Regions from separate parts of the Kitasatospora sp. NPDC101157 genome, predicted to be linked through region 1. Evidence: riboswitches for the same ligand, from Rfam matches in the RefSeq annotation. Region 1 holds a riboswitch; each other region holds the start of a gene.
What was found. A riboswitch is a leader RNA that binds a small molecule or an ion and turns the genes downstream of it on or off. The one in region 1 is predicted to bind S-adenosylmethionine.

Region 2: another riboswitch for S-adenosylmethionine. It lies ahead of ACIRVF_RS04250 (IclR family transcriptional regulator); the one in region 1 lies ahead of ACIRVF_RS10035 (aminotransferase class V-fold PLP-dependent enzyme).
Region 3: another riboswitch for S-adenosylmethionine. It lies ahead of thrC (threonine synthase); the one in region 1 lies ahead of ACIRVF_RS10035 (aminotransferase class V-fold PLP-dependent enzyme).

The regions. Positions count from the first base shown of each region.
Region 1 covers NZ_JBIWPL010000004.1:67,720-72,628, forward strand. The annotation lists gene ACIRVF_RS10030 (Lrp/AsnC ligand binding domain-containing protein) at 1-98, shown strand, start outside; gene ACIRVF_RS10035 (aminotransferase class V-fold PLP-dependent enzyme) at 106-1,464, opposite strand; SAM riboswitch class IV at 1,517-1,634, opposite strand; gene trpD (anthranilate phosphoribosyltransferase) at 1,769-2,845, opposite strand; gene ACIRVF_RS10045 (hypothetical protein) at 2,964-3,389, opposite strand; gene ACIRVF_RS10050 (heme-copper oxidase subunit III) at 3,786-4,406, shown strand; gene ACIRVF_RS10055 (c-type cytochrome) at 4,594-4,909, shown strand, end outside.
Region 2 covers NZ_JBIWPL010000002.1:176,450-181,358, reverse strand. The annotation lists gene ACIRVF_RS04265 (DUF3995 domain-containing protein) at 119-625, opposite strand; gene ACIRVF_RS04260 (RNA polymerase sigma factor) at 862-1,368, shown strand; gene ACIRVF_RS04255 (hypothetical protein) at 1,365-1,862, shown strand; gene ACIRVF_RS04250 (IclR family transcriptional regulator) at 1,886-2,599, opposite strand; SAM riboswitch class I at 2,809-2,951, opposite strand; gene ACIRVF_RS04245 (class I SAM-dependent methyltransferase) at 3,100-3,885, opposite strand; gene ACIRVF_RS04240 (hydroxymethylcytosylglucuronate/cytosylglucuronate synthase) at 4,178-4,909, shown strand, end outside.
Region 3 covers NZ_JBIWPL010000001.1:745-5,653, forward strand. The annotation lists gene otsB (trehalose-phosphatase) at 1-506, shown strand, start outside; gene ACIRVF_RS00010 (trehalose-6-phosphate synthase) at 493-1,959, opposite strand; gene ACIRVF_RS00015 (glucosyl-3-phosphoglycerate synthase) at 2,019-3,023, opposite strand; SAM riboswitch class I at 3,167-3,302, shown strand; gene thrC (threonine synthase) at 3,320-4,642, shown strand; gene ACIRVF_RS00025 (MoaD/ThiS family protein) at 4,669-4,909, shown strand, end outside.

The sequences.
Region 1 (4,909 bases):
AGGTCCCGGGCGTGGCCCACACCGAGACCCAGATCGCCTTCCGCACCTACTCCCAGCACGACCTGGAAGCCGCATTCGCCCTCGGCCTGGACGAGTAGTCCCGCCCTAGCGGCGGCTGTCGGCGACGCAACGGCCGCCCTCGTTGCGGTAGTTCCACGCCGCGCCCTCGGTGACCAGCTCGCGGACGGCGGTCAGGAAGCGCTCGACGTGCTCGTCCGGCGTGCCGGCCCCGAAGCTCACCCGGATCGCGTTGAGGCTGCGCTCCCCCGGGAGCGACGGCTCAGGAGCCCCGCACTCGGACGGCGCCACGTCCTCGTCCCCCAGCAGCGTCCGCACCAGCGGGTGGGCGCAGAACAGCCCGTCGCGCACGCCGATGCCGTACTCGGCGGACAGCGCGGCCGAGAAGTGCGAGCTGTTCCAGCCCCGGACGACGAAGGACAGCACGCCGACCCTCGCGGAGCCCTCGCCGAACAGGTTCAGCACCTTGACCTCGGGGATCTCCGCCAGCCCCGCCGTCAGCCGCTCGACCAGCTGCCGCTCCCGGGCCTCCAGCGCGTCGAAGCCGGCCTCGGTCAGCGCCCGGCAGGCCGAGGCGATCGCGTAGGCGCCGATGACGTTCGGCGAGCCGGCCTCGTGCCGGGCCGGGCCGGTGTGCCACTGCACCGCCACCGAGCCGTCCTGCTCCCGGGCCACCGTCCGGGTCGCCCCGCCGCCGGCCAGGTACGGCTCGGCCGCATCCAGCCAGTCCGCCCGCCCGGCCAGCACCCCGGCGCCGAACGGCGCGTACAGCTTGTGGCCGGAGAAGGCGATCCAGTCGACGCCCAGCTCGCGCACCGAGACCCGGTGGTGCGGGGCCAGCTGGGCGGCGTCCAGCACCACCCGGGCGCCGTACCGGTGCGCGGCCTCGGTCAGCTCGGCGACCGGCCACAGCTCGCCGGTCACGTTGGAGGCGCCGGTGACGCACAGCAGCTTCGGCCCCTCGGGCGCCGCGGCGAGCGCCGCCTCCAGCGCGGCCACCGCCTCGGCCCGCGAGCGCGGCGCCCGCAGGTAGCCGACCTCCAGCCCGGCGTGCGCCCAGGGCAGCAGCGAGGCGTGGTGCTCGGTCTCGAAGGCGAACACCCGGGTGCCGGCCGGCACGGCCGAGGCCAGCAGGTTGAGCGAGTCGGTGGTGGCACGGGTGAAGACCACCTGGTCGCCCTCGCGCAGGTCGAGGAACTCGGCGACGGTCCGGCGGCTCTGCTCGAACAGGTCGGTGGACAGCTGCGACAGGTACCCGGCGCCGCGGTGCACGCTCCCGTAGTACGGCGCGTAGGCGGCGACGTCGTCCCAGACCCGCTGGAGCGCCGGCGCGCTGGCCGCGTAGTCGAGCGCCGCGTAGCCGACCTTCTCACCGCTGGCGAGCGGCACCTGGACGTCGTGGCCGAGGACGGCGAGCGGGGCGGAGGTCTCGGTTGCGAGGGACATGAGGATGCACTCCTTCTGGGGGTAAGGGACCCCGGGAGTGCTCGTCGTCCGGCGTCCGCGCTTGTCGCGCGGACGGCTTGCCCGGCGACCCGGTCCTCACCCAGGGCACCCCGCCACGGACGGAGGGTTGCCGGACAGCCAGCTGGGGCTTGGCGCTGTCACTCATGACCTGGCGAAGACTCTAGGTCGGGTGCGTCGGACGGTCAAACAGGCATCCACCATCCGGACGGCGCTCCCGCCCCCGCGGCGGGCGGCAGCCCGAGGGCCCGTGCCGACCGAACGGCACGGGCCCTCAACTGCCGTCTCAGATCCGGCTGGTGGCCTCCGACCAGCGCCGCAGCAGCTCCTGCGCCGCACCCGAGTCGATCGCCTCGGCCGCCCGGACCATCCCCGCCGCGAGCTGATCCGTCAGCGGCGCGTCGCCGAGGTCCATAGCGACCAGCGCCGCCGCCGTGTTCAGCAGGACGGCGTCCCGCACCGGCCCGCGCTCCCCGGCCAGCAGCCGGCGCGCGACCTCGGCGTTGTACGCGGCGTCGGCCCCGCGCAGCGCCTCGATCCCGACCAGCTCGATGCCGACGTCCCGCGGGTCGAAGCCGGTCTCGGTGACCGCCCCGTCCTGCACCACCCACACCCGCGAGGTGGTGGTGACGGTCAGCTCGTCCAGTCCGTCGTCACCGCGGAACACCAGCGCCGTCGCCCCGCGCCGGGCCAGCACGCCCGCGATCAGCCCGGCGAGCCGGGTGTCGAAGCAGCCGATGGCGTGCGAGGTGACCTTCGCCGGGTTGGTCAGCGGGCCGAGGATGTTGAAGGCGGTCGGCACACCGAGGTCGCGCCGCGCGGTGGCCGCGTGCCGCATCGAGGGGTGGAACTTCGCGGCGAAGCAGAAGGTGAGCCCGACCTCCTCGGCCACCTCGGCCACCCGCCGGGCCGACAGGTCGAGCGCCACCCCGAGCTTCTCCAGCACGTCCGAGGAGCCGCTGGAGGAAGAGGCGGCCCGGTTGCCGTGCTTGACCACCTTGGCGCCGGCGGCGGCCGCGACGATCGCCGACATGGTGGAGATGTTGACGGTCTTCGCCCGGTCGCCGCCGGTGCCGACGATGTCGACCGCCGGGCCGGGGATGTCCAGCGGCTCGGCGTGCTCGTACATCGCGTCGACCAGACCGGCGATCTCGTCGACCGTCTCGCCCTTGGCCCGCAGCGCCACCATGAACCCGGCCACCTGGACGGGGGACGCCTCGCCGCTCATGATCCGGTCCATCGCCCACGCGGTGGACGAGCGGTCGAGGTCCTCCCCCTTCAACAGTGCCGCCAGGAGGTCCGGCCAGGTGCGGACCACCTGCGCGGGGTCGGTACCACCGTTCGCAGGGTTCACGTTCACCATGGCTGACTCCAGCTGTTGTCGGTTCCCCCGCACCGGGGGACGTCCGTACGGATGGAGCCAGCCTATCGACCGGTGGGGCGCCCGGGCCCCGGTCTCTCCCGTAGTGAGACGACACCGCTCAGCGTGCGACCGGGGCCCGCTTCGCCAGCCGCGCCCGCAGCAGGGTGGCCACCGCCCCGGCCAGCGCCACCGGGTCGACCGGGTGGGAGATCGCGGCGTCGGCCCGGCTCCAGGCCGCGAGCCAGGAGTCCTGCGGCCGGCCGATCAGCACCAGCACCGGCGGGCAGCCGTAGATCTCGTCCTTGAGCTGGCGCCCGAGGCCGAGCCCGCCGGCCGGGACCGCCTCGCCGTCCAGCACGCAGAGGTCGATGCCGCCCTTCTCCAGTGCCTTGATCACCGCGGGGGTGGTCGCGCACTCCAGGTAGGACAGCTCCGGAAGATCCTCGGCGGGCCGACGGCCGAGTGCCGTCAGCACCTGCTCGCGGGTGTTGCGGTCGTCGCTGTAGACGAGGACGGTGAGCGTCTCGTCGGTCGTGTACGCCATGGACCCTGCTCCCTCAAGTGTGATCCGGACCACGTTCACCTGACCCGGATGCTACTCCCGTTTCCCCCGTCGCCGGTCCCCCTCGCGCACGTTCCTCCCCGAGCCGCCCCGCCCGCGGCTCACCCACCCGGAGGACGGCCCGTCACCCGGACCCCGTCGGTCCACCCGGACGGCGGACACGGCATCCTCTCCCCTACACCCCGGCGCTGCGCCGTCCGTGCAACGACGCACCGGGCAAGGGGGTAGCACACCCGCCCGAGGAACCGTCAGAAAAGGGACACGCCGCTGCTCAGCCCCCGTACGGGCACCCCGTCGCCCCCCAAGCGGGCATACCGCACGCACCGGACACTCCGAGGGACACCCCCCGACGTGAAGACGGAATAAGGGACCGACATAATGTCCGTCGTGGCGACAGCAACAGCAACAGAAACCGGGCACGCGCACGGATCGGTCAATCGACCGAACATGGTCAGCGTCGGAACGATCGTCTGGCTCAGTTCCGAGCTGATGTTCTTCGCGGCGCTCTTCGCGATGTACTTCACGCTCCGCTCCGTCAAGGGAGCCGAGTTCTGGGCCGAGAAGGCGCACGCCCTCAACGTGACGTTCTCCTCGATCAACACCACGATCCTGGTGCTCTCCTCGCTCACCTGCCAGCTCGGCGTGTTCGCCGCCGAGCGCGGTGACGTGAAGAAGCTCCGCGCGTGGTTCGCCCTCACGTTCTTCATGGGCGCGATCTTCATCGGCGGCCAGGTCTACGAGTACACCGAGCTGGTCAAGAACGACGGCCTCTCGCTGTCCTCGGACCCGTACGGCACGGTGTTCTACCTGACCACCGGCTTCCACGGTCTGCACGTGACGGGCGGTCTGATCGCCTTCCTGCTGGTCCTGGGGCGGACGTACGCAGCCAAGCGCTTCACGCACGAGCAGGCCACCGCCGCGATCGTCGTGTCCTACTACTGGCACTTCGTCGACGTCGTGTGGATCGGCCTGTTCGCGACCATCTACCTGATCAAGTAACCAGCTGATCAGGTCGCTGGCCACCGGCTGCGGCCCCCGCCCTCACCGGCGACGGGCCGCTTCTGCCGGTGCCGACGCTCCCACCGACCGACCGCGCGCGCAGCCTTGGACAGGCAGCCTCGTGCCGGCCAGACCGGCCGCCGGGTGCACCCACCAGTCGACCAGATCCTGACACCGGGGTTATTCCGTGAAAAAGCTCTCCGCACGACGGCGCCACCCATTGGCGGCGCTGGTCGTCCTACTTCTCGCCCTGGCGGCAACCGGGGGGCTGTACGCCGCGTTCGCGCCCGCCGACAAGGCGCAGGCCGACGTCGCCGCGCAGTCGCTCGCGATCGATGAGGGCAAGAGGCTCTTCGCCGTCGGCTGCTCCTCCTGCCACGGCATCAACGGCCAGGGCGGCAGCGAGGGTCCGAGCCTGGTCGGCGTCGGCACCGCCGCCGTCGACTTCCAGGTCGGCACCGGCCGCATGCCGGCCCAGCAGCCCGGCGCCCAGGTGCCGCGCA
Region 2 (4,909 bases), on a different contig from region 1:
CGGCTCCTGCCTCCTCGGGGCGGAGCCGCGGGACGCCGTTCGGGTTCGGCCCGGACTCGGTCCGGGTCCGGGTCCGGGTCCAGGTCCGGAGCCGGAGCCGGAGCCGGAGCCGGGAAGCTCAGGCCCGCGCCACGCCCGAAACCGAACCGCCCGTGGGCGCCGTGCCCGCAGGCGTCGTCTCCGCGGCTGCGACCTGCCGGGCCGCCCGGCCGAGCACCAGGCACAGCGGGGTGTAGAGCAGCAGGTTGAGCCAGTAGAAGGTGTCGCCCGGGTCCGCCCAGGAGCCGGTCACCCAGACCAGTCCGACCGCGCCGCGGGCGAGCAGTCCGCAGGCCACCGCCCGGCTCCCCCAGCGCGGTAGCAGGGCGGGCAGCCGGCGACCCAGGGCCGGCAGCCGACCGCCCCGGACCAGCACCAGCGTCGCGCCCGAGAAGAGCATCCCCGCGAGCGGCACCAGCCCCTGCGGGGTGAAGGGCACCTGGGTGTTGAGCACCAGCTGCGAGAGCCGGGTGGTGCCGTCCACCGGCCAGGTCCGGCCGGTGGCCCAGTAGAGGTGGACCAGGCCGTCCACCGCCAGCACCGCACCGACCGCGGTGGCCCTGTTGCTGATCTTCGTCGACTTCATGCCGTCACCTCACGGGGTCTCAGGACGCTCGAACACCCGAAGGAGCACCCCGCAGGACGATCCGTTCCTGTGACGAGGAACACTGCCCCCGGGCGAAGTCGGCAGGGAACGTTTCTCCGCTCCGGGTCCTCCCTCTACGGACCCCGGACGCCCGGACGCCCAGACGCCGGACCCGGTCGCCGAGCGCCGACCGACGACCGACGACCGTCAGCAGTGGAAAGAGCGGAGACAGCACCATGCAGGAGCCACCGCCCGGCCTCGCCGAGCTGGTGAGAACCGCCCAGGGCGGCGACCAACTCGCGGTCGGCCGACTGCTGGACCTGATCACCCCGTACGTCCGGCGGCTCTGCGGCCCGATCGCGCTGGACGACGGCGCCGACGCGACCCAGGAGGCGCTGATCGTGGTCTTCCGCAAACTGCGCCAACTCCAGGACCCCGAAGCGCTGTACGGCTGGGTCCGGGCCATCGCGGTGCGGGAGGCGGTCCGGTACGCCAACCGGGCGGCACGCTCGCGGCCGGCCGAACTCGGCGAGGTCCCCGCGCCCGGCGATCCCCAGCTCGCCGCGGACATCCGCGACGTGCTTGCCCGGCTCTCCCCCGAGCACCGCGCCGTCCTGCTGATGCGCGACCTGGAGGGGCTGGACGAACGACAGACCGCGGCGCTGCTCGCGGTCGCGCCCGGGACGGTCAAGTCCCGGCTCTCCCGGGCCCGACTCAGCTTCCGAAAGGCGTGGCAGCAGTGACCGACACCCCGATGCCGCAGTGGCCCGTCGCCGACTTCGACCCGGTCCGGCGGCTGCACGTGATCGCCGCGACCGCGCCCGGGGCGGCCCGGATCGGCGAGACCGTCCTCGACGCGCCGTTCGAGCGGGTCTGGGCGCTCGCCCAGGACCTGGAGCGGACCATGCCGCTCTGGATCCCCGACGTCCGCACGGTGCGACTCGTCCGGTCCGCACCATCCGGTTCGCTGCCGACGACTTCGCTCCAGGCCCGGATCCAGGGCCGCACCCGGCTCCGGGCGACGTTCGGGATCGACCTCGCACCCGGCTGGTGCCTGATGCAGAGCCGCCTGGTGCTCGGCGGGATGGCGGCCCGCCCGGAGACCGACCGCACCACTCGCTTCGCCTTCCTCGGCGGCCTGCGGTTCCCCGGCGCGCGCCTCCTCGCCCCCGCGCTGCGCCCCTTCACCGGGGACCCACTGGCGCGGTTCGCCGCTCTGCTGGACGAGAAGGAGTAGGAGGCGCCCGGGGGGAGGGGGGGTCAGGTTCGGTGCAGGGCCTCGGTGAGCCGGGCCGCCGCCTCGACCACGGCCTGGGACAGCCGGGCGCCGGGGTGGCGGGTGAGCCGTTCGATCGGACCGGAGACGGACACCGCCGCCACCACCCGGTTGGACGGGCCGCGCACGGGTGCGGACACCGAGGCCACCCCGGGCTCGCGTTCGCCGATGGACTGGGCCCAGCCGCGACGCCGCACACCGCTGAGCGCGGTGGCGGTGAACCGGGCGCCCTGGAGGCCGCGGTGGAGCCGCTCGGGCTCCTCCCAGGCGAGCAGGACCTGGGCCGCCGACCCGACCTTCATCGGCAGGGCGAGGCCCACCGGAACGGTGTCGCGCAGCCCGAAGAGGCGCTCGGCCGCCGCAACGCAGATCCGCACGTCGCCCTGCCGGCGGTAGAGCTGGGCGGTCTCGCCGGTGAGGTCGCGCAGCTGGGTGAGGACCGAGCCGGCCGCTGCCAGCAGGTGGTCCTCACCGGCGGCCGCCGAGAGCTCGGCGAGTCTCGGGCCGAGGACGAACCGGCCCTGCACGTCCCTGCCGAGCAGGCGGTGGTGTTCCAGTGCGACGGCGATCCGGTGGGCGGTCGGCCGCGCCAGGCCGGTGGCGTCGACGAGTCCGGCCAGGGTGGCCGGACCGGCCTCCAGGGTGCCGAGGATCGAGGTGATCTTGTCGAGCACTCCGACGCCGCTCGTGTTCTCCATGTTCTCCATGGACGGGTACTCCAGTCTCGAATCCCGTGGGCCGCGGGTGGGTCCGGCTCACGGACGCTCCGGTGGGGTGGGGAGCGGGGTGGTCAGCGAGGACGGGCCTGCGGATGCGGCCGATTGCCTGCGCCGGACACGAGACGGGTACGCGGAAGGGCCGGGGCGGGAAGCGCCCGGGCGAAGGACAGCACAGAGAGCACCGTGTCTCCTCATCTTTCCCGCGCCACGTTGGCGACAGGCCGGAGTTGGCACTGATCCCGGACGGCACGGCGCGTACTTCGGACGCCGGGACGAACGGGGAGTTGCCGGGGCTTCGTAGGGCCGGTCCCTCCACCCCTCTGGATGATTCGCGACGAACCATACAAGACTTCCCGGGCGCCCCGCCAAACTTTTCCCTCACCCGCACACCCTGGACCCCACCCGGAGGTCAGGGCTGAGCAGCGCCCCGCCGGACATGCCCCTCAACCGCGCCCGGCACCCGCCGCGAGGAGCGACGGTCACTCCCGGGCACGGCGGACGATCAGCATGTCCTGGGTGTGGCCGATGGCGTAGCCGCCGTCGGGACGGGCGAAGTGCTGCTGGACGTAGGCGGCGACGGCGCCCCTGGTCGGGCGGGCGTCGAGGGCGGCGAGATCGGCGACGTTGACCATGAATTCGGCGACGTCGACGGCTTCGGCGAGGTGGGGCGTGCGGTAGTGGAGGACGAGGGTCTCCAGGGCGTAGTCGTGGGAGGGATGCTCGGCGCGCAGGCGGTCCAGGAGGGGGCGCAGGTCGTAGCGGACGCCGGTGAAGTGGGCGGCCATCCGCATGCACGGGCTGTCGGGGTTCTGCAGGACGATCAGCAGGGCGCCGCCGGGTGCCGTCCAGCCGAGGGCTCGGGTGGCGGTGGGGAGCCAGTCCGGCTCCGGGACGTAGTAGAGCACGTGGGAGAGGTGGACCAGGTCGCCCGGCCCGGGCGGGGCGGCGCGCTCCAGCGGCTCGGGGAGGACCAGGGCGTCCGGGCAGGCGGCGGCGAGCCTCTCGCGCATGGCGGCGCTCGGCTCGACGGCGATCGTGCGGTCGAAGTACCGGGCGAGGTGCGCGGTGGTGCGGCCGTCCCCGGCGCCGAGGTCCAGCAGGACCCGGCGGTGCGGGAGGGTCATGGCGATGTCGCTCAGCCGGGCGTGGGTGCGGGGCTTCTCGTCCGTGCCGGCGAGGAAGAGGCCGAAGGCCCGGCGGTAGTCGGGGCCCGAGGTCTCCAGTACGCGGACCGGATCGGTGTCGGCGGTCGTCGGCTGCTCCATCGGGCGGCCCTCTCCTGTGGTCTGCGGTTGGCGCTCGGCCCGGGTCGGCGCCCATTGCAGCCCGGTACGGCGGCCCCGGGGCGCAGGGACGTTCCTGCCCGCGTGTTGCGGGCGGGGCGAGGCGACCGGCCCGATCACTGGACGACCCTCCGTCAATGCGCTGACGCGCAGCTTCACCTGGTGGGGTGGTTAGCTTTCATTTTTCGGTAGGTAGCCGAATCAAGCCCGTTTCTCTCGCCTGGTACGAATACGGACGACAGGAGATCCGGTACGGGCGGGGGAGTTGACACGGATGCGGGCGAAGGCGGAGACCAGGACGGTTGCCGTGGCCGGGGTGGAGTTCGGCTGGGGCAGCTCGGGGAAGTTGAGCGCGGTGCTGTCCGCCCTCCGGGGTACCGGCGGCGACCGGCTGAGATTCATCGGGCTGGCCTCCGGACTGGGGAGATCGGTGCTCGCCGAGCAGCCGGTCGAGCGCTGGTTCGACCTCCCGGACACCCGGTCGGAGGCGGAGCTGAGACGGATCGTCCAGGCGCAGCGCGTGGAGGCGGCGCTGGTGGTACTGGACGGCGGGCTGGCGAAGGCGTTGCGGGCCTGCGGGGTGCCGGTGGTGTTCGTCGACAGCCTGCCGTTCCTGTGGACGGACGGGGACCGCCCCGACCTCCCGCTGGACGCCGAGGTGTACTGCGCCCAGCGGTGCGTGGAACTGCCCCGCCAGGGCGCCCGGGTGCTGGCCGACGTGCACCAGCTGCGCTGGGTGGACGCCGTGATCGCCGACGGCGGAGTCTCCCGGAGCACCGCGCCGACGCGCTACCCACGTCGGGCCCTGCTCAACCTCGGCGGCCTGCGCGCGCCCCGACTCGCCGACTGGGCCGGCTATCCGCGGCTCGTCCTGCCCCCTGCCCTGGAGGCGCTCACCGCGAGCGGGATCACCGAGGTGCACATCGCGGGCAACCTGCCCGCCTGGCTGGCGGCACAGTTGGTGGACTCCTGCGCGCATCCGGCCACCACCACGGTCGGCGCCCTC
Region 3 (4,909 bases), on a different contig from region 1:
TGCATCCGGGGGTGGCGGGGGTGCGGGTGGCGTTGCCGGGGGTGTTGGAGCGGGTGGGGGCGCCCGAGGGGACGTGGGTGGAGGACAAGGGCCGCTCGGTGGCGGTGCACACCCGGCGGACGGGGGCGCCGGAGGAGGCGTTGGAGCTGTTGCGGGCTCCGGTGGGGGAGCTGGCCGCCGAGTACGGGTTGGTGGTGGAGCCCGGGCGGCTGGTGCTGGAGCTGCGGCCGCCGGGGGTGGACAAGGGGGCGGCGCTGACCGGGTTCCTGCGGGAGCGCGGGGCGCGGTCGGTGCTGTACGCGGGGGACGACCTGGGGGACGTGGCGGCCTTCGCGGCGGTGGAGAAGCTGCGCGGCCAGGGGCTGGCCGGGTTGCTGGTGTGCGCCGGGGCGGTGGGGGACGCGCCGGTGCGCGAGCTGGCCGACCGGGCGGATCTGGTGGTCGACGGGCCCGAGGGTGTGGTGGAGCTGCTGGGTGCCCTGGGGGAGGCGGTCAGAGGGCGTTGAGCTGGTCGAGGAACCACTGCTGCGGGGGGAGCGCGGTGGCCGCGGCGGCGAGGCGCTTGGTGCGGTCGGCGCGTTCCTCCGGGCTCATGGCGAGTCCGGTGTGCAGGGCCTCGGCGGTGGCGATGACGTCGTAGGGGTTGACGCTGAGGGCGTCGTCCCCCAGTTCGGCGTGGGCGCCGGCCTCGCGGGAGAGCACCAGGGCGCAGCCCTGGTCGGAGACCACGGGGACCTCCTTGGCGACCAGGTTCATGCCGTCCCGGATCGGGTTGACGAGTGCCACGTCGGCGAGGCGGTAGGCGGCCAGGGAGCGCGGGAAGTCGTCGTTGACGTGCAGGACCAGGGGTTGCCAGGTGGGAGTGGCGAACTCGGCGTTGATCTCGTCGGCGAGGCGCCGGACCGCGGCGGTGTAGTCGCGGTACTCGGCGAGGTCGGTGCGGGAGGGGTAGGCGAAGGCGATGTGCACCACCCGGTCCCGCCATTCGGGGCGGGTGCGGAGCAGGTGCCGGTAGGCCTGGAAGCCGCGGACGATGTTCTTGCTCAGCTCGGTGCGGTCGACCCGGACGATGGTGCGGCGGTCGCCGACGGCGGTGCGGAGGGCCGCGAGGCGTTCGTCGACGTCGGGGCGGTGGGCGCGTTCGCGGAGGAAGTCGGCGTCGGCGCCGAGGGCGTGGACGCCCAGCTGGGTGGTGCGGCCCTCGTGGGTGACGGTGAGCCGCTCGTGGTCGACGCTCGCCCCGAGGAGGTCCTCGCAGCAGGCGGCGAAGGAGCGGGCCCAGCGTTCGGTGAGGAAGCCGGCCCGGTCGGCGCCGAGGATGCCGGTGAGGACGGCCCGGGCGACGTCGTCGGGGAGCAGCCGGTAGTACTCGGGCGGGGCCCACGGGGTGTGGGAGAAGTGGCCGATCCGCAGGTCGGGGCGGGCCGCGCGGAGCAGGGACGGGGCCAGGGAGAGGTGGTAGTCCTGGACCAGGACCGCGGCGTTCGGGGCGGCTTCGGCGGCCAGGGCGTCCGCGAAGGCGGTGTTGTACGCCTCGTAGGCGGCCCATTCGGTGCGGAAGTCGGCGTCGAAGGAGGGCGCGGTGGGGGTCGCGTAGAGCAGGTGGTGGACGAACCACAGGGTGGAGTTGGCGACGCCGTTGTAGGCGTGGGCGAAGGTCTGCGGGTCAATGTCCAGCATGCGTACGGCCTGGCCGCCGACGTCGTGCCCGGCGCGGTCGAGGCGGCCTTCGGGGGCTTCTCCCGCGGCTCGGCGGTCGGCGTCGCTGAGAGCCGCGCAGACCCAGACGGCGTCGGTGTCGCCGATCGCGGAGAGGCCGGAGACCAGCCCCCCACCGCCTCTGCGCAGGGTCAGCGTGCCGTCGTCGGCGGTGCTGAAGGACACCGGTCCCCGGTTGGAGGCCACCAGGACGGGGGCGGTGCCGGTCACAGTCGAACGTTCGGTCGTGAGATCGCCCATGGTTGGGATGTTGCCGGGGGTCCGGGGTGGCAAACCCCGGGGCCCGAAGACGGGTCCCGTCAATGGCGGGTGGCGTATTCGGGGACGGTGTGCATCGGGGGGCGCTCCAGGGCCGTCACGGAGTGGGTGTGGGCGGTGAAGGAGCGGGTTTCCGGGTCGCGGGTGAACTGGGTGAGGTGAGGGTGGACGAGGTCGGCGGAGGCCTTGAGGCGGTGGGTGCGGTCGAGGCGTTCCAGGGCGGTGCGGTAGATGGTGGCGGCCATCCGGCCGAGGGCCTGGCCGTCCTGGTGGCGGTGGTGCCGGACACCGACGTCGACCTGGGCCAGGGCGTCCAGTCCGGCCAGTTCCAGTGCGTCGACCAGCAGGCCGAGTTCGACGCCGTAGCCGGTGGGGAAGGGCAGGCGTTCGAGCAGTGAGCGGCGGGCGGCGTACTCGCCGCCGAGGGGCTGGACGAAACCGGCGAGTTCCGGCCAGTGGAGGTTGAGCAGGGGGCGGGCGACGAGTTCGGTGACCCGGCCGCCGCCGGCCGGGACGATCGCGCCCGAATCCGTCTCCAGGGGGCGGTCGTACATGGCCTTGACCAGCTGGAGCCCCTCGTCGGTCAGCAGCGGGCCGATGATGCCGGAGACGAAGCCCGGGTCGAACTCGCGCAGGTCGGCGTCGACGAAGCAGACGATGTCGCCGTGGGTGACCAGCAGGGAGCGCCACAGCACCTCGCCCTTGCCGGGGACGGCGGGCAGCCGGGGGAGTATCGCGTCGCGGTGCTCCACCCGGGCGCCGGCCGCGGCGGCGACGGCGGCGGTGTCGTCGGTGGAACCGGAGTCGACCACGACGAGTTCGTCGACGAGGGGGATCCGCTCGATCAGCTCGCGGCGGATGGTGCGGACGATGTCGCCGACGGTGGCCTCCTCGTCGAGCGCGGGGAGGACGACGCTGACGGTGCGGCCGGTGCGCCGCTTGGCCTCCAGCAGGGTGTGCACCGGCCGGTCGGCCGCGCTCCACGAGCGGCGGCGGAGCCAGGACGCCGCCTGCGGGAGGAGTGCGGGGGACGGTTCGGCGGGCACGGTGACTCTCCTCGGCGGACTGGGTGGAACGGGCCATCTCGCTTGGCGGACGGACCCTTTCGGGACGGACGCCTTCGGATACAGTCTTCGTACAGCGGTCGGACCTTTGCACGCCGGGGTCGCCGCTGAACCATAACTTCACATGCTCATCCAGAGGGACTGAGGGAACGGCCCGTTGACGTCCCGGCAACCTTCTCGCTCGGCTGTCGTCGACAGGCCCCGGCGGGACAGGTGCCAATTCCGGCCCGTGGCGCGACCGCGCCACGGGGAAGATGAGGAGAGAGGCCTCCGCCATCATGGCTATCACTGTGTCGACTGCTTCTGGCGCCGCACCCTCCCCCAGCCTTCGGCCGGGGGGACCCTCACCCGTCGACCTCGGCCCCGCCGCCGCGCTGTCCTGTCGGGAGTGCGGCACCCGCTTCCCGCTCGGCCCCAGCTTCGCCTGCCTGGAGTGCTTCGGGCCGCTGGAGATCGCGTACGAGTTCGGCAGCGAGGGCGCCGAGGAGCTGCGCAAGCGGATCGAGTCCGGCCCCGCGTCGATCTGGCGCTACGCGCCGCTGCTGCCGGTTCCGGCCGACGTGGCTTCGAAGCCCAACCTGAACCCCGGCTGGACCCCGCTGGTGAAGGCGGACAACCTGGGGCGGGAGCTCGGGTTCACCGCGCAGCTGCACGTGAAGGACGACTCCGGCAACCCGACCCACTCGTTCAAGGACCGGGTGGTGGCCTGCGCGATCGAGGCGGCCCGGGCGTTCGGGTACACCACGCTGTCCTGCTCCTCGACCGGCAACCTGGCCGGTGCGGTGGGCGCGGCGGCGGCCCGGGCCGGGTTCCGCTCGTGCGTCTTCATCCCGCACGACCTGGAGCAGGGCAAGGTCGTGATGGCCGGGGTGTACGGCGGCGAGCTGGTCGGCATCGAGGGCAACTACGACGACGTGAACCGCTTCTGCTCGGAGCTGATCGGGGACCCGGCCGGCGAGGGCTGGGGCTTCGTCAACGTCAACCTGCGGCCGTACTACGGCGAGGGCTCCAAGACGCTGGCGTACGAGATCTGCGAGCAGCTGGGCTGGCGGCTGCCGGAGCAGATCGTCATCCCGATCGCCTCGGGCTCGCAGCTGACGAAGATCGACAAGGGGCTGCAGGAACTGATCAAACTGGGCCTGGTGGAGGACCGGCCGTACCGGATCTTCGGCGCCCAGGCAGAGGGCTGCTCGCCGGTGTCGGCCGCGTTCAAGGCCGGCCGGGACGTGATCAAGCCGGTGAAGCCGGACACCATCGCCAAGTCGCTGGCGATCGGCAACCCGGCGGACGGCCCGTACGTGCTGGACATCGCCCGCCGCACCGGCGGGGCGGTCGAGGACGTCACGGACGCGGAGGTCGTGGCGGCGATCCGGCTGCTGGCCCGGACCGAGGGCATCTTCGCCGAGACCGCGGGCGGGGTGACCGTCGGCGTGCTGAAGAAGCTGGTCGAGACCGGTCGGCTGGACCCGGCCAAGGAGACCGTCGCGATCAACACCGGCGACGGCCTGAAGACGCTGGACGCCGTCTCCGAGGCCGGGATGACCACCGTCATCCGCCCGACGCTGGACTCCTTCCGCGCCGCCGGCCTCGCGTCCGCCTGAACCACCCCACCCCCGCTAGGAGAGCCATGAGCGCCAACGTCCGCATCCCCACCATCCTGCGCACCTACACCGGCGGCGCCGCCGAGGTGACCGCCGAGGGCGCCACCCTGGCGGAGGTCATCGCCGACCTGGAGCGGAACCACGCGGGCATCTCCGCCCGCATCCTGGACGACACCGGCAAGCTGCGCCGCTTCGTGAACGTGTACGTGAACGACGACGACGTGCGGTTCGCCGAGGGCCTGGCGACCGAGATCAAGGACGGCGCGA